3 regions of the Rathayibacter sp. AY1H3 genome follow, and region 2 is predicted to be linked to each of the others. Evidence: predicted binding sites of a transcription regulator. Region 2 holds the regulator's gene; each other region holds the start of a gene.

Region 1 (9,508 bases), on a different contig from region 2:
GAGGGAGTTCCACCGCCATGCACCAGGGTCTGGCCGAGCGGTGGAACTCGATTTCGTTGCGCACCAAGATCACCGCGGTCACGGTCCTCCTGCTCACGCTGGGACTCCTCGTCTCCGGGATCGGGACGATGACGATGCTGAAGCCGCAGCTCGTCGCCCAGCTCGACGCGCAGCTGGCCGACCAGGTCCAGCGGACGGCGAGCGACCTCTCCGTCAACGACCTCGCCGCGATCGACGAGTCCAAGGCCGACTTCGGCGCCGTCTACGACCAGTACGGCACGCTCGACAACACGAACGCGTCCGGCGCGGCCGACCCCGCCTTCCCGCAGACCTTCACCCTCGAGCAGGCGCTGCAGGGCGGCGACAAGCCGATGGAGATCTGGAGCTCCAACGGCAAGGTCGAGTACCACGTCATGTCGACGGTGTTCACGAGGGGCACCGAGTACCAGACGCTCCTGCTCGCGGTGTCGACCCGCAGCGTCGACGTCATCATGACGACGTACCTCACGATCTTCCTCGGCTTCGGAGTCGCGATCGTCGTGATCGGCGCACTCCTCACCCGCCTGCTGGTCACCACCACCTTCGCCCCGCTGCGCGAGGTCGAGCAGACCGCCGCCGCCATCGCCGACGGCGACTTCAGCCAGCGCCTGGACGGCACGACACCCAACACCGAGGTCGGACGCCTCAACCGCTCCCTGAACGCGATGCTCGGGCGGATCGACTCCGCCTTCCGCGACCGCGCCCGCACGATCGACCAGATGCGCCGCTTCGTCGGCGACGCCAGCCACGAGCTGCGCACCCCGCTGGTCTCCGTCCGCGGCTACGCCGAGCTGTACCGGATGGGCGCTCTGCAGACGCCCGAGGCCGTCGGCCAGGCGATGGAGCGCATCGAGAAGGAGGCGATCCGGATGGGCGGCCTGGTCGAGGACCTCCTCGAGCTCGCCCGCCTCGACGAGACGAAGCCTCTCGCACTCGCGCCCGTCGATCTGATGCCGCTCGCCCGCGACGCCGCGATGGACGCGATGGCCTCCTGGCCCGACCGCGACTTCGGCGTCGAGACCCGCGACGACACCCCCGTGGAGACGCCCGCGCTCGAGCCCGACGAGGCCGGCGCCTCCGCCACTCAGACCATGGAGCTGACGAACCCCGGGCTCACCGGCCCGATCGCCGCGGCAGGAGCGAGGCTCGCCCGATTCCGCCGGCGTCCGCGCCGGGTCAACGCCGAGGAGATCGCCGCCGGCACCGCCACCGCCCCCGAGGAGCCGGGCGTGCCCGCGATGGTGATGGCGGAGGAGAACAAGATCCGCCAGGTCCTGACGAACCTGATCGGCAACGCCGTCCGCTACACGCCCGAGGACACTCCGATCGAGATCGGCGTCGCCGTCGACCGCTCCCGCCGCCTCGCCCTGCTGGAGGTCATCGACCACGGCGAGGGCATCCCGCCGCAGATCCGCGAGAAGATCTTCCAGCGCTTCTGGCGCGCGGACACGTCGCGGACCCGCGAGACCGGCGGCAGCGGCCTCGGACTGGCGATCGTGTCCTCGATCGTCGCCGCGCACAAGGGCCGCGTGGACGTCGTCGAGACGCCGGGCGGAGGCGCGACCTTCCGCGTCGCGCTGCCGCTGCTCACGGTCGGCCAGAACGGCGAGACCTCCCCCGCCTCGGTCTGATCCGCACCGCGGTCCGTCCTTCCTCGGGGGCCCCTTCGGTCCGAGCTCTCCCGTCGACGTCCGCGAGCGGCACAGATCGATCCGCCCGAGCGACCGTGACCTCGCCCACCCGGCCCGCACGGCCGCGCACGGCCGCGCACGGCTCACTCTCTCCTCTTGGGGACCAACGGGCGGCGAGCCCGCCCGGACCGCTGGAGATGACACCCGACGCTCGACGGATGCCGCGTCGCCGGCTCTTGCAGAGTCGCCGTCCGCATCCGTTCGGCCGACGACATCTCCGCCCCGACCCCGTACGTCGCGACCCGCACCGGCGCACCCCACGCGCTTCTGGTGCCGGTGTCCGCTGAGGAGACCGAGGCGGCGCGGAGTGCGGTGCCACCGCAGGAGGACCGCCGTTGTGGTCGCGGAGCGGATTCAGAACCACCTGCCGGTTCGGTCGCCTGCTGCTCGCTCAGATGCCTCCGGAAACGCCGAAGGCGGCTCCCCCGGAGGGGAACCGCCTTCTGCGTGGTGGGGGGACGGACTAGAAGTCCATGCCTCCGGTGGGGTCGCCGCCCGCGGCGACCGGGTTCTTCTCGGGCTTGTCGGCGACGACGGCCTCCGTGGTGAGGAAGAGACCGGCGATCGACGCCGCGTTCTGCAGAGCGGAGCGCGTGACCTTGACCGGGTCGATGATGCCCGCGGCGATGAGGTCGACGTACTCGCCGGTCGCGGCGTTGAGGCCGTGTCCGGTGGGCAGCTCGCGGACCTTCGCAGCGACGACGCCGGGCTCCATGCCCGCGTTGAGGGCGATCTGCTTGAGCGGGGCGTCGATGGCGACCTTGACGATGTTCGCGCCGGTCGCCTCGTCTCCGACGAGCTCGAGCTTCTCGAAGGCGAGCTTGCCGGCCTGGATGAGGGCGACGCCACCACCGGCGACGATGCCCTCCTCGACGGCGGCCTTCGCGTTGCGGACGGCGTCCTCGATGCGGTGCTTGCGCTCCTTGAGCTCGACCTCGGTCGCCGCTCCGGCCTTGATGACCGCGACGCCGCCGGCGAGCTTCGCGAGGCGCTCCTGGAGCTTCTCGCGGTCGTAGTCGCTGTCGGTGTTCTCGATCTCGCCGCGGATCTGCGCGACGCGGCCGGCGATGGCCTCGGCGTCGCCGGCACCCTCGACGATCGTGGTCTCGTCCTTGGTGATGACGACCTTGCGGGCCGAGCCGAGCAGGTCGAGGGTGACGTTCTCGAGCTTGAGGCCGACCTCCTCGGAGATGACCTGGCCGCCGGTGAGGATCGCGATGTCCTGGAGCTGCGCCTTGCGACGGTCGCCGAAGCCGGGGGCCTTGACGGCGACCGACTTGAAGATGCCGCGGATCTTGTTGACGACCAGGGTCGCCAGCGCCTCGCCGTCGACGTCCTCGGCGATGATCAGCAGCTGCTTGCCCGCCTGGATCACCTTGTCGACGACCGGGAGCAGGTCCTTGATGTTCGAGACCTTGGAGTTGACGATGAGGATGTAGGGGTCCTCGAACACCGCCTCCTGGCGGTCGGGGTCGGTCACGAAGTACTGCGACAGGTAGCCCTTGTCGAAGCGCATGCCCTCGGTGAGCTCGAGCTCGGTGCCGAAGGTGTTCGACTCCTCGACGGTGACGACTCCCTCCTTGCCGACCTTGTCGATCGCCTCGGCGATGATCGCGCCGATCTCGGGGTCCGCGGCGGAGATGGAGGCGGTCGCCGCGATCTCCTCCTTGGTCTCGATCGCCTTCGCGCCGGCGATGAGCTCGGCGGTGACGGCCTTGACGGCCTTCTCGATGCCCTTCTTGAGGCTGATCGGGTCGGCGCCGGCCGCGACGTTGCGCAGGCCCTCGCGGACGAGCGCCTGAGCGAGGACGGTCGCGGTGGTGGTTCCGTCGCCGGCGACGTCGTCGGTCTTCTTGGCGACCTCCTTGACGAGCTCGGCGCCGATCTTCTCGTACGGCTCGTCGAGCTCGATCTCCTTGGCGATGGAGACGCCGTCGTTCGTGATGGTGGGAGCGCCCCACTTCTTCTCGAGGACGACGTTGCGGCCGCGCGGGCCGAGGGTCACCTTGACCGCGTCGGCCAGAGTGTTGAGTCCACGCTCGAGGCCGCGGCGGGCTTCTTCGTCAAAAGCAATGATCTTGGCCATGTGTGTTTCTCGTCCCTCCCGGACGTCGTGAAATGTCTGTGCTGGCACTCGACCGGAGCGAGTGCCAAGGTCGATTCTGGCACTCGCGGTGGACGAGTGCAAGCGACCGGCACGCGCTCCGACACGAAGGAGCCGCCGCCCGCACGAGGCGGACGACGGCTCCCGGGAGGCTCGGTGGTCAGGCCGGGCGGACCGATTCGGCCTGGGGGCCCTTCGACCCCGTGCCGACCTCGAACGCGACCTGCTGCCCCTCCTCGAGGACCTTGTACCCCGACATGTCGATCGCGGAGTAGTGGACGAAGACGTCCTGTCCGCCGCCGTCGACCGTGATGAAGCCGTAGCCCTTCTCAGCGTTGAACCACTTGACGGTTCCGTTCGCCATCTCTGTACTCCCCAGTGCTGTGATGCCCGCGGCACGAGCGATGTGCTGGTGCCTGGTCAGGAATACTAATCCGGCTATCGGCCCCGGGAGGGGCTGGAAAGGGCCTCGCGGGGAAGAGTTGCCCGGGATTCAACACGGAGGAAACGTGCCCGTAACAGAGGGCCCCGATCAGCCCTGCTCGGAGGCGTAATCGGCCCCCAGGACCACGACGACGGAGCCCGTCTCGACGAAGTCCTGCGAGAGCAGGACGGTCCCCGTTCCGAGCGAGTCGACGAGACCGAGGGCCGCTCCCTCGAGCGCTGGGTCGGTGTAGTAGACGGTCGTGGCGGCGATGTCCTCGGTGTTCGCGTTCGCGACGGTCGGGACGCTCCATCCGGCCGTCGTCAGGGCGTCGCCGGCGCTGGCGGCGAGTCCGACGGTGGCGGTGCCGTTGAGGACGGCGACGGCGAGATCGGGATCGAGCGTCGCGGCTGCGGTCGGGGTCGCCTCCGCGGTCGCGGTCGGCGGAGTGAAGACATCCGTGAACTGCACCCGGTCGTCGATGACCAGCAGCCCGATGAAGCCGAGCAGGACGATGACTCCGGTGGCGAGGGCGGCCCAGGCGAGGGCGACGGCGCGGGCGTGAGGGGCCGGCGGCCGGCGGTGGGCGCCGACGCGCGCCTCCGTCGCCGGGACCTCGTCGAAGCGGTCTCTCGGGTGCGTGTTCGACATCGGGGGTACGGCCGGCCTTCCGTTGGTGGACTCGAGCAGCTCGTCTACTCGAGGCGCCCGAGGCGTCGCGAGGCGCGGGCGCCGGCGCGCTGGTCGCGGATGCGCTGCAGCCGCGTGACGAGCATCGGGTCGTGCGCGAGGGCGGCCGGAGAGGCGAGCACCGCGCTGAGCACCTGATAGTAGCGGGCGGCCGACAGTCCGAACTGGGAGCGGATCGCGTCGTCCTTGTCCCCGGAGCGGGCCGTCCACTCGCGCTCGAAGGCGAGCACCCGCAACTCGCGCTCGGACAGACCGGTGCCCGGTCTCGGGTCCGTCGTCCTGCTCATCCGTCCAGGGTAGGCAGGCCCACGGCCGCCGCCGGGGAGGCGCTCCGAACACCTCGTGACCGTGTCGCGGCATGGAGGCGGGGAGTCTCCTCCACAGCCCGCGGAGGCGGAATGGAGCCGTCGCCCCGGGGGTTGGACCAGGTGGAGGGGCGCGACCGCCCCCGTACACTGACGAGGATTCCGAGGGAGACCCATGTCGTCGTATTCCGTGAACAAGTCCGACGCCGAGTGGCGCGAGGAGCTCGACCGCGACCAGTACGCGGTCCTGCGCGAAGCGGCCACCGAGCGCCCGTGGACCGGCGAGTTGCTCGACGAGCACCGCTCCGGCCTCTACACCTGTGCCGCCTGCAGCGCCGAGCTCTTCAAGAGCGGCACCAAGTTCGACTCCGGCTGCGGCTGGCCGAGCTTCTACGAGTCCGTGAACCCGGACGCGGTCCAGCTGATCGAGGACAGCACCCTCGGCATGGTCCGCACCGAGGTCCGCTGCGCGAACTGCGGATCCCACCTGGGACACGTCTTCCCGGACGGCTTCGGCACGCCCACCGGCGACCGCTACTGCATGAACTCGATCGCCCTGAACTTCCAGGCCGAGGGCGAGTGACCGTGTCCTCCTCCCCCGTGCTCGAGGCCGTCCTCGCGCGCCGATCGCGCTCGAAGGTGACGCCGGAGGCTCCGGGGCACGACGAGATCGCGGCGTTCGTCTCGGCGGCGTCGCGTCTCGCCGATCACAGCTCGCTGCGCCCGTGGCGGGTCATCGAGATCCGCGGCGCCGCCCGCGACCGGGTCGGCCGCAGCTTCGCGGTCGCCTCGGGCGCGAAGAAGGACCCGCGGAAGTACATCGAGAAGACGCACCGCGCCTCCCTGCTGCTGGCCGTCGTGGTCAGCGTCAAGAAGTCGAAGGTGCCGGCCTGGGAGCAGGAGGCCGTCGCCTCGGGCGTCGCCCACCTCCTGAGCCTGCTGCTCGACGAGGCGGGCTGGGGCGTCTTCTGGCGCACCGGCTCCTACACGCGCGACAAGGCCGTGCGGAAGGCGCATCGCCTCGAGAAGGGCGAGGAGCTGCTCGGCTGGCTCTACGTCGGCCGTCCCGACGGGAAGATCGGCGGCCCCAAGCGTCCCGCTCCCGCCGAGCGGCACCTCAGCATCCTCGAGCCGTGAGACGCGGCGGGCCCGGATCCGGCCGGATCCGGGCCCGCGATAGGGTGGCCGGGCGCGCGAGCGCACCTGCCGACGTGGCGCAATTGGTAGCGCACCCGACTTGTAATCGGGCGGTTACGGGTTCAAGTCCCGTCGTCGGCTCAGGAGAGAAGAAGGCCCCGACCGCTGTATGCGGTCGGGGCCTTCTGCATGCGCGGGGCTCGTGCGCGTCCGGGGCTCAGCCCGCGGCGGCCGGAGTCGGCTCGGAGGAGGCCGGAGCCTCGGTGGAGACCGGGGCGTCGCCGGGAGCCGGGGTCTCGGTCGACGCGGGGGCCTCGGTCGAGGCGGGCGTGTCGCTCGGCGCCGGAGTCTCGGAGGAGGTGGGCGCGGGAGTCGCCGACGAGTAGGAGTCGGCGGCGGCCGAGAGCACGAAGGAGCTGAAGGCGTCCGGGTCGGTCAGCGAGCCCGAGTACGCCTCGCCGTTGACCAGGACGGTCGGGGTGCCTGTGACCGCGGGCACGTCCGTGCCGGGCAGCGGACCCGAGGTGGCGCGCTCGGTCGCGGCGCGGACCCAGCTCACGAAGCTCTGGTCGTCGATGCAGGTGTTCACGGCCGCCGTGTCCTCGACGCCGGCCTGCGAGGCGTAGTCCTTCAACTGGTCGTCCGAGAGTCCGTCGGTCCCCTCCGCCGGCTGGTCGGCGAACAGCAGGGAGTTGAAGTCGAAGAACGAGTCGGGCGAGCGGTCCGCGACGCACGCGGCGGCGTTGGCCGAGCGCTCCGAGTACTTGGTGCCGTTGGAGCGGGTCGTGAGGATGGCGATCGGGTGGATCTCGACCGTCGCGGCACCGCTGGTCACCCACTCCTTGATCTGGTCGCCGTTGGTCTTCTCGAACTGGCCGCAGTAGGGGCAGAGGTAGTCGAGGTAGACCCGAATGTCGACCGTGCCGGCCGAGGTGTCGAGCGCGCTGGGGGTGGGCGTCCCGTCGGCGGCGACGGCGCCGCTCGTCTGCGCGACCATGTTCTCGCCGATGACGACACCGTCGCTCGCCATGTTCGCCGGGCCCGGACCCGCGGGGCGGATGCTCGAGGTGACGGCGAAGACCACGATCACGACGACCGCGATCACGACGGCGGCGAGCCCGCCCTGCAGGGCGAAGCGGCTCACGCGGTCGCGGCGCTTCTGCTGCTCGCGCAGGCGGCGCGCCTTCTCTCGGGCGGCCTCTCGTCGCTGGTTCTTCGAGAGACGGTCGTTGGCTCCGCCGGTGGTCATGACAAGAACGCTCCGAATGAGAGAGGGGGAAGAAGGGGGTCGCCGGGCGCGACTCGCCGGAATCCTACGCGCGAGCCCTGGGAAACCTCCAAACGACGGATACGCGGTGCCCGACCGACGACTGTCGGCCCCGTGGCATACTGTGACGGTTGGTCGGAGTCGCCCACGCGATGATGACCATCACTTCCATTCACTCGGATCGTCCGGCACGTACCTGCCGGTGAAGGAGCAAGAACAATGGCGTCCGTAACTTTCGACCACGCGTCCCGCGTCTACCCCGGGGCCACTCGCGCCTCCGTCGACAAGCTCAACCTCGAGGTGGGCGACGGCGAGTTCCTCGTCCTCGTCGGCCCCTCCGGCTGCGGCAAGTCCACCTCCCTGCGCATGCTCGCCGGCCTCGAAGAGGTCAACGAGGGCCGGATCCTCATCGGCGACCGCAACGTCACGGACGTTCCGCCGAAGGACCGCGACATCGCGATGGTCTTCCAGAACTACGCGCTGTACCCGCACATGTCGGTCGCCGAGAACATGGGCTTCGCGCTCAAGATCGCCGGCGTCAACAAGGACGAGCGCGCCGCGCGGGTCCTCGAGGCCGCGAAGATGCTCGACCTCGAGCCCTACCTGAACCGCAAGCCGAAGGCGCTCTCCGGTGGCCAGCGCCAGCGCGTCGCGATGGGCCGCGCCATCGTCCGCAAGCCCCAGGTCTTCCTCATGGACGAGCCGCTGTCGAACCTCGACGCCAAGCTCCGCGTGTCCACCCGCACCCAGATCGGCACGCTGCAGCGCCGCCTGGGCATCACCACGGTCTACGTCACCCACGACCAGACCGAGGCGCTCACCATGGGCGACCGCATCGCGGTCCTCAAGGACGGCCTCCTCCAGCAGGTCGGCTCGCCCCGCGACCTGTACGAGAACCCGAACAACGTCTTCGTGGCCGGCTTCATCGGCTCGCCCGCGATGAACCTGTTCCACGCGGACGTCACCGACGGCGGCGTCAAGTTCGGCGACACCGTCCTCCCGATCGCCCGCGAGGCGCTCGCGAAGACGAGCCAGAAGGTCGTCACGCTCGGCGTGCGCCCCGAGGACGTCACCGTCTCGACCCAGCCCGGCGGACTGCCGATCGAGGTCGACCTCATCGAGGAGCTCGGCTCGGACGGCTACCTCTACGGCCACACCGAGGTCGAGGGCCGCCGCACCGACATCGTCGCGCGCGTCGACGGCCGCGTGCACCCCACCGCGGGCGACCGCGTGTACGTGACCGCGAACCACCGCGTGCACATCTTCGACGCGGAGTCGGGCGAGCGTCTCTCCTGAGCCTCCTCCTGCACCGCACGCTGCCGCCGTCCCCTCCAGGGCGGCGGCAGCGTCGTCTGCGGCTCCCCCACCGTCCGACACGCGACACGAACGGCGCACCATGTCCGGCTCCCTGAACATCACCTCGGCCACCGTCGACCCGGCCCTGCTCGACCTGCCGTGGAACCTGCGGCTCGACGACTGGCCCGACGAGTACATCGCCGCCCTGCCGAAGGGTATCTCGCGGCACACGGTCCGCTTCGCCCACCTCTCCGGTCACGTCGTCGCCGTCAAGGAGACGACCGCCGAGATGTCGCGGCGCGAGTACGAGATGCTGAAGACGCTGCAGCGCCTCGACGTGCCGTGCGTGGTGCCGGGCGCCGTGATCACGAACCGCACCGACGACGAGGGCGAGGCCCTGCCCGCCGTGCTGGTCACCCGTCACCTCAAGTTCTCGCTCCCCTACCGCGCGCTCTTCTCGCAGACGCTGCGGCCGGACACGGCGACCCGCCTGGTCGACGCGCTGGCGCTCCTCCTGGTCCGCCTGCACGTGATCGGCTTCTTCTGGGGCGACGT
Region 2 (9,508 bases):
GTCCGGGACCACCTGGGAGAGCCGCGCCTGCGCCGAGGGCTCGAGGACCAGCACGCGGGACGTCGCGGCGCGCGCGACGAGACCGCGCACCTGCTCGAGCGGCGCGACCTCGGGCACCCGGGGGCGCAGCGACTGCTTGCTCGCCTCGCGCACGATGGCCCGCCAGCGCTCGCGCCCCTTCTCCTCCTTCGGGCCCGACCACCGCGAGATCGACCGCGCGGCCTGCCACGGGACGACCTCGTCCACCCCGAGCTCGGTCGCCGCCTGCACGGCGAGCTCGTCGCGGTCGCCCTTCGCGAGGGCCTGGACGAGGACAAGGCGCGGGGACGGAACCGGGGACTCCTGCATCGACTCCACGACGAGCACCACTCGCGCCGGCTCCGCGCTCTCGACGACCGCGGTCGCGACGAGTCCGCGCCCGTCACCGACCCGGACGCTCTCGCCCGCGCGGATCCGGCTGACGGTCGCGGCGTGCCGTGCCTCCGCGCCGGTGAGCGCGAGCCGGCCCCCGACGACGAAGCCGCCGGAGTCCAGCGACTCGTCGATGTAGTGGTGCGCCACGGGCTCAGCCCAGGAAGCGGTCGCGGAGCTTGGAGAACAGGCCCTGCTGGAAGTGGGTCAGCGCGGGCTTCTGCGGCTTGTAGTGCTTCGCGAGCTCCTGGACCAGCTCCCGCTCGCGGTGGCCCAGCTTCGTCGGGGTGACGACCTGGATGCCGATGCGGAGGTCGCCGCGTCCGCTGCCCCGCAGGCGCGTGACTCCGCGTCCCTTGATCGTGACGATCTCGGTGCTCTGCGTGCCCGGCTTGATCTCGATCTCGATGTCGCCGTCGAGCGCCTTGAGCGACGCCGTGGAGCCGAGGATCGCGTCCGTCATCTGCACCTCGAGGGTGCAGAGCAGGTCGTCGCCGTTGCGGCTGAAGACGTCGTGGTGCTTGACCTTGATCTCGAGGTACAGGTCGCCGTTGGGGCCGCCGGCCGGGCCGACCTCGCCGCTGCCGGGCATCTGCAGGCGCAGGCCCGTGTCGACTCCCGCGGGGACGTCGACGGGGATGGTGCGGCGGGCGCGGACGCGTCCCTGGCCCTGGCAGGTGGAGCAGGGGGTCGCGATGACGGTGCCGTAGCCGCGGCAGGTGCCGCAGGGGCTCGCCGTCATCACGTTGCCCAGGAGCGAGCGGACCGTGCGCTGGATCTGGCCGGAGCCGTGGCAGATGTCGCAGGTCACCGGCGAGGTGCCGGGCTGGCAGCACGAGCCCTGGCACGTCTCGCAGAGCACCGCCGTGTCGACCTCGAGGTCGCGGTGGGTGCCGAAGATGACCTCGTCGAGCGAGACCTCCACGCGCAGCAGGGCGTCCTGGCCGCGCTCGCGGCGGGAGCGCGGCCCGCGGGACGAGCCCTGCGCGCCCTGCCCGAAGAAGGTCTCGAAGATGTCGCCGAACCCGCCGAAGCCCTGGCCGCCGCCGCCGAAGCCCTCCTGGGGCCCGCGGTCGTACTGCGCCCGCTGCTGGGCGTCGCTCAGGACGTCGTAGGCGTGCGTGACGAGCTTGAAGCGCTCGGAGGCGTCCGCGCTCGGGTTGACGTCGGGGTGCAGCTCGCGGGCGAGTCGGCGGTACGCCTTCTTGATCTCGTCGGCGGAGGCGTCGCGGTCGACGCCCAGCACTTCGTAGTGATCGGCCACAGGTGGCTTCGTCCTTCGTTCGTGGGTCGGTGGGCCGGGCACGGCGCACCGGGGGGATCCGGCGGGGGCCGGGAGGTCGGGCCTACTCCTCGCCGAGGAGGCGGGAGAGGTAGCGGGCGACGGCGCGCACCGCGGTGATGTTGCCGGAGTAGTCCATCCGGATCGGGCCGAGCACGCCCAGGCGCGAGACCTGGCCGCCCGCGGTGTTGTACCCGCTCGTGAGCACCGAGGTCTCCTGCAGCCCGAACGGCGCGTTCTCGCGGCCGATGCGCACCGAGATGCCCCGGGGGTCCGGGGTCATCTCGGCGAAGAGGCGCAGCAGCTCCACCTGCTCCTCGATCGCCTCGAGCACGGGGTAGATGCTGCCCGAGAAGTCCTCCTCGGTGCGGACGAGGTTGGCGGCGCCGGCCATGACCAGGCGGTCCTGCCGGTTGGCGCCGACCTGCTCGAGCAGGGTCTGCACGATCGGCGTCAGCACGTGGCGCCGCTCGGGGCTGAAGCGCTCCGCGACGGAGCCGAGCGTCTCGGCCGCCTGCTGGAGCCCGAGGCCCAGCACGGCCGTGTTGAGCTTCGCGCGGATCTCGCCCAGGAGAGCGTCGTCCACGTCCTCCGGGGTCTCGAGCACGCGCTGGTCGACCCGGCCGGTGTCGGTGATCAGCACCGACAGGAGGCGGCGGGGAGCGAGGGCGACGAGCTCCACGTGGCGCAGCCGCGCGGCCCCGAACGACGGGTACTGCACGAGCGCGACGCTGTTGGTGAGCTGCGAGAGCAGGCGGACGGTCTTGACCAGCACCTCGTCGAGGTCCGGGCTCTGCCCGAGGAACGTCTCGATCGCCTGGCGCTGCGCGGAGGTCAGCGGGCGCAGGTCGGCGAGCTGGTCGACGAAGAGGCGGTAGCCCTTGTCGGTCGGCACGCGGCCGGACGAGGTGTGCGGAGCCGCGATCAGCTCCTCCTCCTCCAGCTGGGCCATCTCGTTGCGGATGGTGGCGGCCGAGACGCCGAACGCGTGGCGCTCGACGATCGACTTGGAGCCCACCGGCTCCCGGTTCGCCACGTAGTCCTGCACGATCACGCGCAGGACCTGGAGACCGCGCTCCGTGACCATACGACCGACCTCCCGCCGGACTCCGAGTGCCCGCGGGCACGACCGTCTGCGGCGCTGACGCCGCGCGGAGCCTGGCACTCCGCAACTCTGAGTGCCAATCATAACCGGGAGGCGGACCGCCCGGCGGGGTTGCGCGGGGATCGGCCGGGGTGCACTCCTGCAGGGCCGCGGGGAGGAGCCCCGTCATCCCCGAGGAGGAGGTCCCGCGCGGCCCGGTGCGGAGGGAGTCGCCGCATGCCACGATGGACGCCGAGCGCACGGGGGACGCCCGTCGCCGCCGCCGGAACGGAGACCATCATGTCGGCCACCCCTCCCCCGCCCCCCGTCTACGGAACCCCGGCTCCGCCGCTGAACCCGGCGGACGAGAAGACCTGGGCGATCGTCACGCACGTGACCGGCATCTTCTTCAGCTTCCTGCCCTCGCTGATCGTCTTCCTGGTCTTCAAGGGGCGCGGACCGTTCCTCGAGGCGCACGCCAAGACGGCCCTCAACTTCCACCTGACGACGCTGATCGCCTACGTCGCCGGGACGATCCTGTCCTTCGTCCTCGTCGGCTTCATCGTGTTCCTGGTCGTGCCGATCCTGGTGATCGTCTTCGCGATCATCGCCTCGGTGCGCGCCAGCGCGGGCGAGTACTACACGTACCCGCTCAGCATCCCGTTCTTCAAGTAGCCGCGGCACCGGGGCGGCGGTGCGCCGGCCGCCCCGGGATCCGGCCTCAGCCGTCGGTGAGGCGGCGCACGACCGCGTCGGCCAGCAGACGGCCGCGCAGGGTCAGCACGATCCGGCCGCCGAGCGCCGCCCGGCCGTCGACGTGGCCGTCGGCGATGAGCCCCGCCACCTCGCTGCGCCGATCGGCGTCGATCGCGTCGATGGGCAGCCCGTCCGCCAGGCGCGAGCGCAGCAGCACGTCCTCCACCCGCCGCGTCCCCGCGTCGAGCGTCTCCCGCCCGGCAGCGGGCGAGACCCCGGTGCTCAGCCGGTCGGCGTAGGCCGCCGGGTGCTTCACGTTCCACCAGCGCACGCCTCCGACGTGGCTGTGCGCGCCGGGACCGACGCCCCACCAGTCGTGGCCGAGCCAGTACGAGAGGTTGTGCCGGGAGCGGTGGGCGTCGTCGCGCGCCCAGTTGCTGACCTCGTACCAGGAGTACCCGGCAGCGGTCAGGCGCGCGTCGGCGAGCTCGTACATGTCGGCGGTGAGGTCGTCGTTCGGGGTCGCGACCTCGCCGCGGCGGATCTGCCGGGCGAGCTTCGTGCCGTCCTCCACGATCAGGGCGTAGGCCGAGAGGTGGTCCGGCCGGTTGGCGAGCGCGGAGTCGAGCGACCGCTCCCAGTCCGCGAGGGACTCCCCCGGCGTGCCGTAGATGAGGTCGAGGCTGACCTGCAGGCCGGCCTCCCGCGCCCACTCGACCACGAGCGGGACCCGCTCCGGGTCGTGGGTGCGCTCGAGCGTGGCGAGGACGTGCGGCACGGCCGACTGCATCCCGAAGCTGACGCGGGTGAAGCCCGCCTCGGCCAGCGCGCGGATGTAGGCGGCGTCGACGGAGTCCGGGTTCGCCTCGGTGGTGATCTCGGCGTCGGGCGCGACCCCGAAGTGGGTGCGGAGGCCGTCCAGCATCCGCACCAGGTCGCCGGCGGGCAGGAGGGTGGGCGTCCCGCCGCCGAAGAAGACCGTGCGGGCGGGGCGTCGGGGCAGACCCGCGCGCTCGAGCACCTCGGCACCGAGAGCCATCTCGGTGATCGCCTCGTCGGCGTAGTCCTGCTGCTTCGCCCCGCGGAGCTCGGTCGCCGTGTAGGTGTTGAAGTCGCAGTACCCGCAGCGGACCCGGCAGAACGGCACGTGCACGTAGAGGCCGAGGTCGCGCTGCTCCACGCCGTCGACGACGGACGCGGGCAGTCCGCCGTCGAGCGGAGCAGGATCGGCGATCGGGAGGGCGCTCCCCACGTCAGCTGACGCGCGCCGGCAGCAGCGCGCGGAGGTACTTGGCGACCTGGCGCTTCTGCACGGCGCGCAGCACCGGCGCGCCCAGGCGGTAGAGGCGGGTGGAGGGTCGCGAGAAGACCCGGATGACGAGCCAGACCGAGTCGTCCGCGCGCTTCTCGACGACGAAGGACTCCTCGCCGCTCTCGGGGTGGCCCTCGAGGGTGCCGTAGGCGAAGCCGACCTGGTCGGGCTCGTCGACGACGTAGACCACGCGGACCGGGGCGTCGAAGACGCGGCCGAGCAGGGTCACGCGGAGCACGGCGGTCACGCCGGCGGTGATGTAGGGGGCGCCGTCGGGAGCGAAGTGCTCCTCCGTCGGCCGGCTGACGAGGTCGATCGGGGTGCCCGCGGCGTCGAAGTTGACGCCGGTGTACTGCACGCCGCTGCCGCTGGTGATGTCGGTCACCTCGATGCCGCTGCCGCGCTGCACGCCCCAGGTCATCAGGGAGGCGGTGGTGATGGCGAAGCGCTCGTCGCCCGAGCCGAGACGGGCCTCGAAGCGCTCGGCCGTGAAGCCGTCCGGCGGGTACTCGAGCAGGTCGGGTGCCAGAGTGCCGCCGACCGCCGCGTAGGTGACCTGCGGCTGGCCCTCGAAGTTGGAGCGGCGGATGCTCACGTCCCGACCTTCTTCCCGGACTCCTCGAGCGCGGCGCGCGTCGAGTCCGCGTGCCGGGTGGTGCTGTCCATCCGACCCAGCGTATCCGACCGTCGGCGTCCCGAGCCGGGAACGACCGAGGGCCCTCCCCCGCCGGAGCGGGAGGAGGGCCCTCGTCGTGGTGCGGGTCGGGTCAGCTGCAGGGAGTCAGCTTCGCGACGGCGTCGGACAGGGTGCCGGTGCCGCCGAGGAGGACGACGCTCGTCGCTCCGCCGGCCTTGATGTCCTGCAGCACCTTGACCGGCACGCAGGTCGGGGGCACGGCGAAGAGGGGGCTCCCCGTAAGCCCGGCGGCCGCGGCTCCCGCCAGGGCGTCGGGGAAGTTCTCTCCGGTGGCCAGGAACACGGTCTTCGACCCGCGGGGGAAGGCCGCCAGGTTGAGCTGCTCCGAGGTGTCGTAGCGGTCGACCCCGCCGATGCGGTTGACGACCGGTCCGGCCGGCACCGTGAGGGAGTTCTGGATGCCGGCGCTGACCGACAGCTCGGATCCCGCGATGGTGAGCACCGGCGGCCGGAGCCGCGTCAGGATCCCGACAGTGGTCGGGTCGGCCGCCGGGAGGCCGCCGTTCACGAGGACGACGGGGGCGGAGTTCTTGCCCGCGGCGGCGGTGGCGCTGAGCGCGTCGGGGAACTTCTCGCCGGTCGCGAGCCAGGCCCCCTTCGGCGAGGTGCCGAAGGCGCTCTCGATGATCTTCCGCGACGTGTCGTAGCGGTCGGTGCCTCCGAGGCGGAAGACCCTCCCGTTCGCGTACTGGCCGAGGTCGGTCGCGAGGGCGTCGCTGACGCTGAGGTCGGAGCCGACGACGACGATCCGCTGGGGCTTGAGACGGGTGAGCTCGTCGCGCACGACCTGGCTCACAGAGTCGCGGTCGACCAGGAGGAGCGGGCCGCCCTGCTTCGCGGCGGCGGGACCGGCGCTGAGCGCGTCCGGGAAGTTCGCGCCGGTGGCGATGTAGACGACGGGGACGCCGGGGGTGTCGAAGGTCGCCTTCGAGATCTCGACGGCGGTGCCCTGGCGATCGGTGCCCGCGAGGCGGGTCACCGTCGGACCGTTGCCAGGGGTCGGCCCGGTGGTCGGCGGAGTCGTCGACGCGACGACCCTGAGGGGCACCCGGACGACGAAGGCGGAGCCCGCCGGCTGCTCGACACCGCGGCCGGCTCCCGTGACGCGGATGGAGGGAGCGCCCGTGAGCGAAGTGTCGCCGAAGTTCTGGTACCGGTCGTAGAAGTCCTGGTTCGGCTTCACCGCGACCGACGAGCCGTCGTCGAGGACCTTAGCGGGGGCGGTGAGCGCCGGGGTGCCGTCCGTTCCGACGGTGGCCCGGACGGAGGTGCCGAAGAAGCCGGGTACGCCCGTCTCGACGACGACGACGTCGCCGGCGCCCGCGTCGGTCAGGCTGCCGCCGCCGGCCCAGAAGACGCCGTCGTGGCTGGTCGAGCTCGGAGTGGTCGCGGACAGGTCGACCACGGCCGCGTCCTCGCCGCTCGCCGGAGCGACGGTCAGGCCGGCGGTGACGCTGAGGTCGAAGCCCGTCGTGGACTCGAGCGCCGGGGGGACGTAGGCGTCGTCCGCCTGCGGCGCCTCCGCGGTGAGGTCGAGCCTCACCGCGGGCTGCTCGAACGAGCCCACCGTGCGCTCGAGCGGGATCTCGATGGTGTTGGCCGCGGCGTCTACAGCCGAGGAGCCCGACACGAAGTCGGCATCGCTGGTGCTGAGGCGCCAGTCCACGGTCTCGTACCCCGGGTGCGACCACTCCGTGAACCCGGCGGACGCGCTCGCGGCCGGGAGCTCGACGGTGATGGTCTCCGCGTCGGAGGAGACGGACAGGCCCTTCGCGACGCCGAACTGGTCGATGTCCTCCCAGACGAAGGGCGCGGGCGACGCCTGCACCTCACGGCTCGCGGCTGATGCGGGTGCGGCGGCGACGAGCGATCCCGCCGTCACCGCTGCGACGCCCAGCAGCGCCGCCCCCGATCTGATCCAGTGCTTCCTCGTGCGTGCAGAGTCCACGGGCTTCCCCCTTGATCGTGATGAGAGGGCCGACCGTCGACGCTCCAGCCCCTGAGCGGATCGTCCTCGATCCGCAGCCGCGTCCAGCGCTCGAAAGCTACCTGGGAAGTGATCGGCGCCGCAATGGCCCCTCACCGCAGGTTCCCTCTCGGGGGGTGCGCCTCCGCTGGAGGAGTCCTACTTCTTGTCCTTGGTCTCGACGTCGCCCGAGAGCGCGGCGATGAACGCCTCCTGGGGGACCTCGACGCGGCCGACCATCTTCATCCGCTTCTTGCCCTCCTTCTGCTTCTCGAGGAGCTTGCGCTTGCGGGTGATGTCGCCGCCGTAGCACTTGGCGAGGACGTCCTTGCGCATCGCGCTGATCGACTCGCGGGCGATGATCCGGGCGCCGATGGCGGCCTGGATCGGCACCTCGAACTGCTGACGCGGGATCAGCTTGCGCAGGCGCCCCGTCATCAGCACGCCGTAGGCGTAGGCCTTCTCCCGGTGCACGATCGCGCTGAACGCGTCGACCTGCTCGCCCTGCAGCAGGATGTCGACCTTCACGAGGTCGGCCTCCTGCGAGCCGGCGGGCTCGTAGTCGAGCGAGGCGTAGCCGGCGGTCTTGGACTTGAGGTTGTCGAAGAAGTCGAAGACGATCTCGCCGAGGGGCATGTGGTAGCGGATCTCGACCCGGTCCTCGCCCAGGTACTCCATGCCGATCAGGGTCCCGCGGCGGCTCTGGCAGAGCTCCATGATCGTGCCGACGTAGTCCTTCGGCGCGAGGATCGCGGCCTTGACGATCGGCTCCGTGACGGCGGCGATCTTGCCGACGGGGAACTCGCTCGGGTTCGTGACGGTGACGGTCTTCTTGTCCTCCGTCGAGACCTCGTAGATGACCGAGGGCGCCGTGGTGATGAGGTCGAGACCGAACTCGCGCTGCAGGCGCTCGGTGATGATCTCGAGGTGCAGGAGGCCGAGGAAGCCGCAGCGGAAGCCGAAGCCGAGCGCCACCGACGTCTCGGGCTCGTAGACGAGCGCCGCGTCCGAGAGCTTGAGCTTGTCGAGGGCCTCGCGCAGGTCCGGGTAGTCGCTGCCGTCGATCGGGTACAGGCCCGAGAAGACCATCGGGAGCGGCTCGGTGTAGCCGGGCAGCGCCTGCGTCGCGGGCTTCGACGCCGTGGTGACGGTGTCGCCGACCTTCGACTGGCGCACGTCCTTCACACCGGTGATCAGGTAGCCCACCTCGCCGACCGCGAGACCCTGCGTCGCGACGGGCTCGGGGCTCGACACGCCGATCTCGAGGATCTCGTGCGTGGCGCGGGTCGACATCATCTGGATCTTCTCGCGCGGCGAGAGCTTGCCGTCGATCATCCGGACGTAGGTGACGACCCCGCGGTAGGCGTCGTACACGGAGTCGAAGATCATGGCGCGCGCAGGGGCGGAGGGGTCGCCGACGGGCGGCGGGATGAGCTCGGTGACGCGGTCGAGCAGCGCCTCGACGCCCATGCCGGTCTTGCCGGAGACGCGGAGGACGTCGTCCGGGTCGCCGCCGATGAGGCTCGCGAGCTCCTTCGCGTACTTCTCGGGGTCCGCGGCCGGCAGGTCGATCTTGTTCAGGACAGGGATGATCGTGAGGTCGTTCTCGAGCGCGAGGTAGAGGTTCGCGAGCGTCTGGGCCTCGATGCCCTGCGCCGCGTCGACCAGGAGGATCGCGCCCTCGCAGGCCGCCAGCGAGCGGCTGACCTCGTAGGAGAAGTCGACGTGGCCCGGAGTGTCGATCATGTTCAGGGCGAACGTGCGCCCGTCGCGCTCCCACGGCATCCGCACGGCCTGCGACTTGATCGTGATGCCGCGCTCGCGCTCGATGTCCATGCGGTCGAGGTACTGCGCGCGCATCGCCCGGTCCTCGACGACACCCGTGATGCCGAGCATCCGGTCGGCGAGGGTGGACTTGCCGTGGTCGATGTGGGCGATGATGCAGAAGTTGCGGATGGACGCCGGATCGGTCGCGGCGGGCTCGAGCCCGGAGTGTGCACGTGGAGACATCGTGGGACCAGTGTCCCATGCCCGGCGGCGGAGGCCGGGACCGGCGGCTA
Region 3 (9,508 bases), on a different contig from region 2:
TCCCGACGCGGACGGCCTCGACCTCCTGGTCGACGGCGGGCAGGTGCGGTCCCTCGCTCCCGGAGCCCCCGTCCTCGCCGCGACCCTGGAGGTCGGTCCTGGGAGGCACACGATCGGCGTCCGCTACTCCTCCCCGGACGGGCGGACGGGACCCGTCGCCGCCGTGTCCGTCGATGCGGGCTGAGGCGCGCGGACCGCCCCGTGCCCCACCGTTATCCTGGGCGGATGCAGCCCGAACCCGCCGCGTCCGCGACTCCCCGGCCCGCCCCCGTGAGCACCCGTCCGACGGGCAGCGACGCCGCGTGGTCCGGCGCCCGGCCCGCGGGAAACCACTGGACCCTGACCTTCGCCTGCCCCGACCAGCCGGGCATCGTGCACGCCGTGTCCGGTGCCGTCGTCCAGGCCCGCGGCAACATCACCGAGAGCCAGCAGTTCTCGAGCGCCGACACCGGCCGCTTCTTCATGCGCCTGCAGGTGGAGTCGCCCATCAGCCGCGAGGAGTTCGCCGCCGCCCTGCTGCCGATCACGGAGCACTACGGGATGACCTGGCGCCTCGACGTCGTCGGCCGGCCGCTGCGCACCCTCGTCCTCGCCTCCACCGCCGCGCACTGCGTCAACGACCTGCTCTTCCGCCAGCGCGCCGGGCAGCTCGCGGTGGACATCCCGATGATCCTGTCCAACCACGGCAGCCTGCGCGACCTCGCCGAGTTCTACGGCGTGCCCTTCGAGTCGCGCCCCGTGGTCTCGCCGGAGTCGAAGCGCGGGTTCGAGGAGCGCGTGCTGGAGGTCGTCGAGGAGCACGACGTCGAGCTCGTGGTCCTGGCGCGCTACATGCAGATCCTCTCCCCCGAGCTCTGCGCGCGACTGGCCGGTCGCGCCATCAACATCCACCACTCGTTCCTGCCGGGCTTCAAGGGCGCGAACCCGTACAAGCAGGCGCACGCCCGCGGCGTCAAGCTGATCGGGGCGACCGCGCACTTCGTGACCAGCGACCTCGACGAGGGGCCGATCATCGAGCAGAACGTGGTGCGCGTGGACCACTCGCACTCGGTCGCCCAGCTCGTGGCGATCGGGCAGGACGAGGAGAGCCGCACGCTCACGCAGGCGGTCAAGTGGTTCGCGGAGGACCGGGTGCTCCTCGACGGGGCCCGCACCATCATCTTCCGCTGACCTCCGGCGGCTAGCATGGTCGGCGTGAATCGAGCAGGAGCGGACACCGCGGGCACCGACATCAGGATCGGCCCGAACGCGATCCTCCGGTTCCTCCTGGAGCTCGTCGCGCTGGCGACCTTCGCCCTCTGGGGCTTCGCGTCGTGGGACCTCCCGTGGAACATCGTCCTCGGCATCGGCGCTCCGGTGGTCGCCGCGCTGATCTGGGCGCTCTTCCTCTCGCCGCGCGCGGTCCTCGCGATCGACGTCTACGGCCGCTCGCTGATCGAGCTGCTCGTGATGGGCGCCGCCGCACTGGCGTGGCTGGACCTCGGCCAGCCGGTCGTCGCGATCGTCTTCGGCGTCCTCGCCGTCGTCTCCGGCGTCATCGCGGGACGCCGCTCCCTCTGATCCTGACGGCGGCCGCTCAGGCCGAGGGGGCGCTCGCTCGGAGCCGTCCACCGCTGTCCCCGAGGGTGCACCGCTGTCCCCGTGCGATCACCGCCGCCTCGGACCGGAACCGTAGGCGGCGTCCCGACTCGCAGCGGCAGGTCGCCATCGCGCTCTCCCGTCGATGCACCTCCGGGGGTGCGCCACCGCAGCGGGATCCCGGGCCGATCGCACTGCCGGGGCCCCAGTCGGAGATGCTCCGCCCCGCCTGATCGTCGATCTCTCCCCGACCCGCTCCCGCCTCCCCTCTCGAGCCGTTCCCCACGCAGCCCGGCCGGTCCTGCTCCCGGCCCGCACCACGATTCGCCCCGTCTCCGCCTCCCCGACCGGGAACGGCGAACGGCCGCCCCCGCCGCTCCGGGAGGAGCAGGGGGACGGCCGTTCGCGGCGGTCGCGGAGGACTACTCCGCGGCGCCCGCCTCACGCTGCGCCAGGGCGCGGCGTCGGAGGCCGGTGATCACAGCACCTGCACCGAGGAGGGCGAGGGCGGCGGCTCCGAGGAGACCGCCGTCGAAGCCCGTCGACGGGAGGCCGCCGGCGCCGTGGCCGGGCGCGCCCGGTCCGGCGGTCGGCGTGGAGGTGGGCTCCCCCGGTCCGGCGGTCGGCGTGGAGGTGGGCTCCCCCGGTCCGGCGGTGGGACCGGCCGTCGGCGTCGCGGTCGGCTCCGGGGTGCCCGTGGGCTCCGGAGTCGCGGTCGGCGTCGGGGTGGGGGTGACCGCCTCGGTGACGTCGACGCTCACGAGCGTCGCGAGTCCCGAGTCGGTGTAGGCGACACGGCCGAGGTAGCGGGCCGGGCCCGCCAGGTTCGACCAGGAGACCGCGTACGCGATCGGCTCGCCCTGCACGGCGTCGACCACGGCGGGGTCGGTGCTCAGCGAGCCGAGACCGTTCTCCGGAGTGATGACGAAGCTGCGGAAGTCGAACGTGACGGTCGAGGATCCCGGAGCGGTCGAGTAGACATCGGCCTGGACCGTGTACTCGCCCGGAGCGGGGTCGGCGATGTCGACGCGCTCGTCGGCCGAGCCGGTCGCCGAGGTGAAGACCTTGTCGGTGCTCTCGCTGGTGACGGTGAGGTCGAGGTCGGCCGCGTCGTCGAGCGAGTCGAGGTCGAAGCGGGCGAACTCGGCGCCCTCCGGCACCACGACGGTGGTCGTCAGCGACTTCCCCGTGGGGAGCGTCGCCGAGTGGCCGTCGGCGGCGGTGGCGTCCTCGGCGAGGACACCCTCGGCGAGACCGCTCGCGGTGAGCGGCAGCGCGCCGGTGATGCCGGGCGTGACCGTCACCGTGCCGGTGCCGGTCGAGCCGGTGCCGGAGACCTCGTAGGGCGCGTCCAGCAGGACGGGGCGCACCGCGATCGGGCTGCGGACGTCGTGCTCCGCGCTCGCCCAGGTCAGGTAGCCGGTGGCGAACTGGTTGAGCGCCGCCGAGCCGGTGGTGAAGGAGACCGTGTACTCCGCCGTCTGGCCCGCACCCGTGAAGGAGAGAGTCGAGGGCGAGACGACGGTGTCGATCCCGGCGAGGCCGTCGACCGAGGCGGTGTAGGTGCCCGCGCCGGTCGAGGTGACCGTGCGGGTCACAGTCTGCGTGCCCGCGAGGGCGCCGATCGCGATCGAGGCCTGGTTGAGGTCGGACGGGTCGATCGCGGCGATCGGGTCGATCACCGGGTTCGAGGTGAAGACGTAGCCCGCACCCTTGAGGAACGCGATCCAGTCCTCCGTGCCGCTCTGGTAGAGCAGTCCGGGATCGAGGAACGCGGCAGGGTCGACGTGTCCGGCGCCCTGGGCGAAGACGTCCTCGGACGCGGCGCCCGACTGGTCGACGCTGTCGTAGGCGGAGGTCATCATGGCCGACTTCACCGCGGACGGCGAGGCCTTCGGGGTCGCACCGAGGATCAGCGCGCCGAGGCCCGCCACGTGCGGCGACGACATCGAGGTGCCGGACTCGAACGCGAAGGCGGGGTCGTCACCCTCGGCGTTGAAGCTGTCGGCGAGGATCGCGACGCCGGGCGCCGTGAGGTCGGGCTTCAGCACGTCGGCGCCGTCCGCCTCAGCGGGTCCGCGCGACGAGAAGCCGGCGACCTGCGGGACGGGGATGGAGGCTCCGGACGAGTTGCCCTCGGAGAGGGTCACGGTCGCACCGGCGGTGCCGGCGTAGGTCGTGATCGCCTGGTAGGCCTGCGAGTCGATCTGGATGCTCGGGACCGAGTGGTCGTCGACGTGCAGGGCGTTCGGGGTCGGGTTGAGCAGCAGCATGCCGATGCCGCCGGCCCGCTCGACCTCGGCCGACTTGGAGACGCGCGCGGTGACGCCCGCGGTGCAGGCGACGATCGTGCCCTTCACCTTGTCGGGGTCGAGGGTGCCGGTCTCGCAGATGGCGGGGTTCTCGGCGCCCGAGCGGACGACGTCGGCGCTGTTCACCAGCGGTCCCGTGACGTCCTCGTGGACCGAGATGGATCCTCCGACGAACTTCTGGCCGTCGCCGAGAGCGGCGGTCGCGGTGTAGGTCGGGATGGAGGACGCGGCGACCGTGGTGTACCAGGGCGACGCGTGGTCGAGCGTGGAGGCGCCCGCACCCGAGTTGCCGGCCGAGGCCGCGACGAAGACGCCGGCGGCGGCGGCGTTGAGGAACGCCTCGTCGATCGCGGTCAGGGTCGAGGTGGCCGAGCCGCCGCCGATCGAGAAGTTGATGACGTCGACGCCGTCCTTGGTCGCGGCGTCGATGGCCGCGAGGATGCCCGCTCCGGAGCAGAAGTCGTCGTCGTCGGTGCCCTCGTCGGGTCCGTTCCAGCAGACCTTGTACGCGGCGACCTTGGCGGCCGGGGCGACTCCGGAGATCTTCCCGTAGTCGTAGCCGTCGACGCTCGCCTCGACGCCGTTGTTGCCGGCTGCCGTGCTCGCGGTGTGCGAGCCGTGTCCGTCGGCGTCGCGCGGGGAGCGGTACTCGGGGTTGTCCGTCGAGCCGACCTCCTCGTCCGCGAGGAACCAGCGTGCGCCGATGAGCTTCTGGTTGCACTCGTCGCCGTCCCACTGCTCGGAGGCGGGGAGCCCCGGCGAGCAGGAGCCGACGAAGGTGCCGCCGTCCGACTTCACGAAGGAGGTGGTGGTGCCGTCCGTGTAGGGGGCCGCTCCGGGCGAGGTCGCCAGGGGCGCGCCTGCGAAGGAGGGGTTCTCGGGCGCGATGCCGGAGTCGATGACGCCGACGACGACGCCCTCGCCCGCCTTGTCGATGCCGCCCAGCTTCTGCCAGACGCCGGCCTCGCCCTCGAGGCCGAGGAAGTCGGTGGAGCGCTGCTGTCCGGTGTCGGGCACGGGGGTACCGGCGGCGGCCGCGGCGAGCGGCGAGGCCTGCGCGGCGCGGTCGACCTTCAGGTTCTCGACCTTGCGGACCTGGGCGACGTCGCGGCGGCTCGCGAGCTCGCCCGCCTGCTCGCCCGAGAGGGTCGCGGAGAAGCCGTTGAGGGCGACGGTGTAGTGGTAGCCGATGGCGGCGTCGACCGCGGAGGCGACGTCCTCCTGGCGCTGCTCGAGGTGGGCGGAGTAGTCCTCCACCGGAGCAGAGGCGGCCTGCAGCTGCGCACCGTCGACGGGCGCGGTGCGGGCGAAACGGGCATCGCTGCCCTGGTAGGTGGCCGCGGAGGGCTCGACGAGGGTGACGACGTAGTCGCCGTCGTCGAAGCTCTGGCCGACGGAGAGCCCGCCGACGAGCGAGGCACTGCCGGCGAGAGGGGCGGCACTGGCGCCGGTGGTGGCGAAGGCCGCGGTCGCGGCGACTCCGAGGACGGCGAGGCCCGCGAGGATGCGCCTCTCAGCGCGGCGGACGGGTGGTCGGTGGGACAGGTGGATCGGCAATCGATGTCCTTACTCACATTCGCTGGGAACCGGATCGGTTTCCACACAGAAACGACCCTACGAACTCGATTGCCCAGCTTTGTTACGAACAGGTAACGAAGTCGACGCTGAAGGGGGCCGATCCGTTGGCACTCCCCCTCCCCGAGTGCTAATTTAATCGCGTTGAGCCGGGTCGGCTCAACTCTTGGAACTCTTCGTTGCACGACTGAATGGAGTGATCTCATGGCTGTCACCTACGACCCCGTCCGCGAGCTGGACCGCCTCGCCACCGCCCTCCTCGGCTCCGGCCAGGGGCCCCGCCGGATGCCGATCGACCTGTACCGGGACGGCGACCACTACGTCCTCACCGCCGACCTCCCCGGCATCGACCCCGGGTCGGTCGACGTCGACGTGGACGGGCAGCTCCTCACCATCCGCGCCCAGCGCACCGTCGCGGGCGGCGACGACGTCACCTGGATCACCCGGGAGCGCCAGTCGGCGACCTTCGTCCGCCAGCTGAGCCTCGGCCAGGGCGTCGACACCGAGCGCATCGCCGCGTCCTACGACAACGGCGTGCTCTCGGTGACCATCCCGGTCAGCGAGAAGGCGCGCCCCCGCCGCATCGAGGTCGTCTCGACCGCCCGCCCCGAGCAGGTGCGGATCGGCGAGGCGGCCGCCGAGTAGGACGACGAGCGAGGGCCCGTCCGCGATCGTGCGGGCGGGCCCTCCGCGTGTCCGCACGCCCTACGCTGGCCGGATGCGCGCCTCCTCCTCCGACACCGCTGTCGGCGTCCTGCTCCCCCGCGATCTCCCCGCCTCCGAGGTGCTCGTCTACGCCCGCCGCGCCGAGGAGCTCGGCTTCGACGAGCTCTGGGTGGTCGAGGACCTCGGCTTCCGCGGCGGCATCGCCCAGGCCGGCGCGGTGCTCGCCGCCACCGAGCGGATCGTCGTCGGCATCGGCATCCTGCCCGCCGCCGTGCGCACGGCGGCCTTCACCGCGATGGAGCTCGGCACTCTCGGCGAACTGTTCCCCGGCCGTGTCCACGCCGGCATCGGGCACGGGATGCCGCACTGGATGCGCGGCCTCGGCGTCTGGCCGCGCAGCCCGCTCACCCTGCTCGAGGAGCAGTTCGACGCGATCCGCTCGCTGCTCTCCGGCGAGCGCACCGACCGCTCCGGCCGCTACGTGCACGTGGACGGCCTCGTCCTGGAGTCGCCGCCCGCCGTCGTGCCGCCGCTGCTGGCCGGCGTCCGCGGACCGAAGTCGCTGGCGCTCGCGGGCCGGATCGCCGACGGGGTCGTCCTGGCCGAGCCCGTCACTCCGGAGTACCTCGCGGCGGCCCGCGGCCACCTGGGCGGCACCGGACGGATCGTCGCCTACAACGTGGCCGCCGTGGACGACGATGCGGCCGCCGCGCGCGACGCGGTCCGGCCGGGACTCGAGTGGATCGGCGAGCCGGACTGGGCGCCGCACATCGAGCCGCTCCCCTTCGCCGAGGACTTCGCCCGCCTGCGGGCCGAGAGCGCCGACCGCGCCGCCTTCGTCCGCGACCTGCCCGACGCCTGGGTCGACCAGCTGGCCGTCGTGGGCACTCCCGAGGACGCTCGTCGCCGCATCGGCCTGCTGCACGAGGCCGGTGCGTCGAGCGTCGTGCTGATGCCGTCGGGGCCCGATCCGCTCCGCGCGATGGAGGAGCTCGCCCGGGCGCTCTGAGGCGCTCGGCCCGGGCGCGTCCCACCGGGCCCGGAGACGCGTCCGGCCCGCAGGATCCGAGGATCGTGCGGGCCGGACGCGTCTGCTGAAGCCGGTGATCAGGCCGACATGCGGGCCTTCAGGTTCTCATCGAGGGTCGCGAGGAACTCCTCGGTCGTCTGCCAGCCCTGCTCGGGGCCGACGAGCAGGGCGAGGTCCTTCGTCATCTTCCCGGACTCGACCGTCTTGATGACCACGTCCTCCAGGGTGAGCGAGAAGTCGATGAGCTCCTGGTTGCCGTCGAGCTTGCCGCGGTGCGCGAGGCCGCGCGTCCAGGCGTAGATCGAGGCGATCGGGTTCGTCGAGGTGGGCTTGCCTGCCTGGTGCTGGCGGTAGTGGCGCGTGACGGTGCCGTGCGCCGCCTCCGCCTCGACGACGCTGCCGTCGGGCGTGGAGAGCACGGAGGTCATCAGGCCCAGCGAGCCGAAGCCCTGCGCGACGGTGTCGGACTGGACGTCGCCGTCGTAGTTCTTGCAGGCCCAGACGTAGCCGCCCTCCCACTTCATGGCCGAGGCGACCATGTCGTCGATGAGGCGGTGCTCGTAGGTGAGGCCCGCGGCGTCGAAGCGCTCCTTGAACTCGGTCTCGAAGATCTCCTCGAAGATGTCCTTGAAGCGGCCGTCGTAGGCCTTGAGGATCGTGTTCTTGGTGGAGAGGTAGACCGGGTAGTTGCGCGAGAGGCCGTAGTTCAGCGACGAGCGGGCGAAGTCGCGGATCGACGCGTCCTGGTTGTACTGGACCTGCGCGATGCCGTCGTCCGGGGCCTTGTAGACCTCGAACCTCATCGGCTCGGAGCCGTCCTCGGGCGTGAACTCGACGGTCAGCGTGCCCTTGCCCTTGAAGACGAAGTCGGTGGCGCGGTACTGGTCGCCGAACGCGTGGCGGCCGATGATGATCGGCTTGTTCCAGCCGGGGACCAGGCGCGGGATGTTCGAGATGATGATCGGCTCGCGGAAGATCACGCCGCCGAGGATGTTGCGGATCGTGCCGTTGGGCGACTTCCACATCTTCTTGAGGCCGAACTCCTCGACGCGGGCCTCGTCGGGGGTGATGGTCGCGCACTTCACGCCGACGCCGTGCTTCTGGATGGCGTGCGCCGCGTCGATCGTGACCTGGTCGTCCGTCTCGTCGCGGTACTCGATGCCGAGGTCGTAGTACTCGAGGTTCACGTCGAGGTACGGGTGGATGAGGGTGTCCTTGATCTTCTGCCAGATGATGCGCGTCATCTCGTCGCCGTCGAGCTCGACGACCGTTCCCTCAACCTTGATCTTGGACATTGCTCTCCCATGGTGTCGATGACCCCGCACCTGTGCGGGACGGGCGGCTCTGCACCGCTCCGGATGGCCTCCGCCAGCCTACCCGAGGCCCGAACTGTCTCGATGTCGAGACAGTTCTCGATCGTCCGCGCCGGGGCCGGCGCACGTCGCCCGACAGGAGGATGCCCGCCGTCCTGCGCCGCCGGTACAGTGACGGCATGAGTGACCTCCGCCTGGAAGAGCTGTCCGCCTCGAACATCTCCGCCGTGAACGGTCTGAGCCTCAAACCCGGCCAGGAGCAGTTCATCGCGCCGGTCTCCTACTCCGCCGCCGCCGCGGTGATCGACCCGGGCGCCTCCTGGCAGCGGGCCGTGATGGACGGCGACGAGCTGGTCGGCTTCATCCACGCGCACTTCGACCCGGAGGCGGCGGAGGAGTTCCGCAGCTGCATCTGGCGCATCAACATCGACGCGGCGAAGCAGGGCCGCGGCGTGGGCACCTTCGCCGTCCGCGCCACCGCCGACGAAGCGCGCGCCCGCGGCTTCGACACCCTCACGGTGATCTGGGAGTCCGGCGAGGACGGCCCGGAGCAGTTCTTCCGCTGGATCGGCTTCGAGGTCGTCGGCGAGACGCAGTACGGCGAGAACATCGGGGCGCTGACGCTCTGAGCGCGGCGCCGGAGGCAGCGGAGCCGGCCGACTTCGTCTCCGCCGTCCTCGAGGTGGTCGCCTCGATCCCGCCCGGCCGCGTGATGGCCTACGGCGAGATCGCCGCGGTCCTCGGCACGCGTGCGGCACGCGCGGTCGGCACGGTGATGGCCCGCTACGGCTCCGACACCGCCTGGTGGCGCGTCGTCCGCGCGGGAGGAGCGCCCCCGGTCGGCCACGAGGAGCGCGCCCGCCGGGAGTACGAGCGCGAGGGCACGCCCCTCGTCGTCACGCCGGGCGGCTGGCGCGTCGACGTGCGAAGCGCCCGCTGGCGCCCCTGAGCCGGGAGCGGCTCCGGGACGTGAGTCGCGAGCAGCAGCCGATCAGACGAGCGAGCCCCGCCAGGCCGCGTGCAGGGTGGCGAAG

The links. Region 2 encodes HrcA, which represses chaperone genes, less so after heat shock. Its sites were predicted from a motif close to TTNGCACTCGNNNNNNNCGAGTGCNAA; they were not measured.
Positions count from the first base shown of each region.
Region 1: groL (chaperonin GroEL) is a predicted target of HrcA. The motif match lies at 3,858-3,884, and genes of this name have one in related genera.
Region 3: C5C33_RS09710 (Hsp20/alpha crystallin family protein) is a predicted target of HrcA. The motif match lies at 5,573-5,599, and genes of this name have one in related genera.

Region 1 covers NZ_PSUU01000021.1:53,100-62,607, reverse strand. The annotation lists gene C5C33_RS09980 (HAMP domain-containing sensor histidine kinase) at 18-1,670, shown strand; gene groL (chaperonin GroEL) at 2,194-3,816, opposite strand; gene C5C33_RS09970 (cold-shock protein) at 3,995-4,198, opposite strand; gene C5C33_RS09965 (LytR C-terminal domain-containing protein) at 4,367-4,909, opposite strand; gene C5C33_RS09960 (DUF3263 domain-containing protein) at 4,954-5,235, opposite strand; gene msrB (peptide-methionine (R)-S-oxide reductase MsrB) at 5,429-5,836, shown strand; gene C5C33_RS09950 (nitroreductase family protein) at 5,833-6,390, shown strand; tRNA gene C5C33_RS09945 (tRNA-Thr) at 6,459-6,531, shown strand; gene C5C33_RS09940 (thioredoxin domain-containing protein) at 6,608-7,639, opposite strand; gene C5C33_RS09935 (ABC transporter ATP-binding protein) at 7,877-8,953, shown strand; gene C5C33_RS09930 (DUF4032 domain-containing protein) at 9,054-9,508, shown strand, end outside.
Region 2 covers NZ_PSUU01000048.1:1,799-11,306, forward strand. The annotation lists gene C5C33_RS15430 (16S rRNA (uracil(1498)-N(3))-methyltransferase) at 1-561, opposite strand, end outside; gene dnaJ (molecular chaperone DnaJ) at 566-1,675, opposite strand; gene hrcA (heat-inducible transcriptional repressor HrcA) at 1,758-2,780, opposite strand; gene C5C33_RS15445 (DUF4870 domain-containing protein) at 3,015-3,452, shown strand; gene hemW (radical SAM family heme chaperone HemW) at 3,499-4,725, opposite strand; gene C5C33_RS15455 (DUF1990 family protein) at 4,727-5,380, opposite strand; gene C5C33_RS15460 (cell wall-binding repeat-containing protein) at 5,553-7,430, opposite strand; gene lepA (translation elongation factor 4) at 7,608-9,458, opposite strand; gene C5C33_RS15470 (GNAT family N-acetyltransferase) at 9,506-9,508, opposite strand, start outside.
Region 3 covers NZ_PSUU01000021.1:3,673-13,180, reverse strand. The annotation lists gene C5C33_RS09730 (sigma-70 family RNA polymerase sigma factor) at 1-184, shown strand, start outside; gene purU (formyltetrahydrofolate deformylase) at 226-1,170, shown strand; gene C5C33_RS09720 (YrdB family protein) at 1,195-1,560, shown strand; gene C5C33_RS09715 (S8 family serine peptidase) at 2,001-5,447, opposite strand; gene C5C33_RS09710 (Hsp20/alpha crystallin family protein) at 5,670-6,110, shown strand; gene C5C33_RS09705 (LLM class flavin-dependent oxidoreductase) at 6,184-7,140, shown strand; gene C5C33_RS09700 (NADP-dependent isocitrate dehydrogenase) at 7,239-8,456, opposite strand; gene C5C33_RS09695 (GNAT family N-acetyltransferase) at 8,654-9,103, shown strand; gene C5C33_RS09690 (MGMT family protein) at 9,100-9,423, shown strand; gene C5C33_RS09685 (ABC transporter ATP-binding protein) at 9,466-9,508, opposite strand, start outside.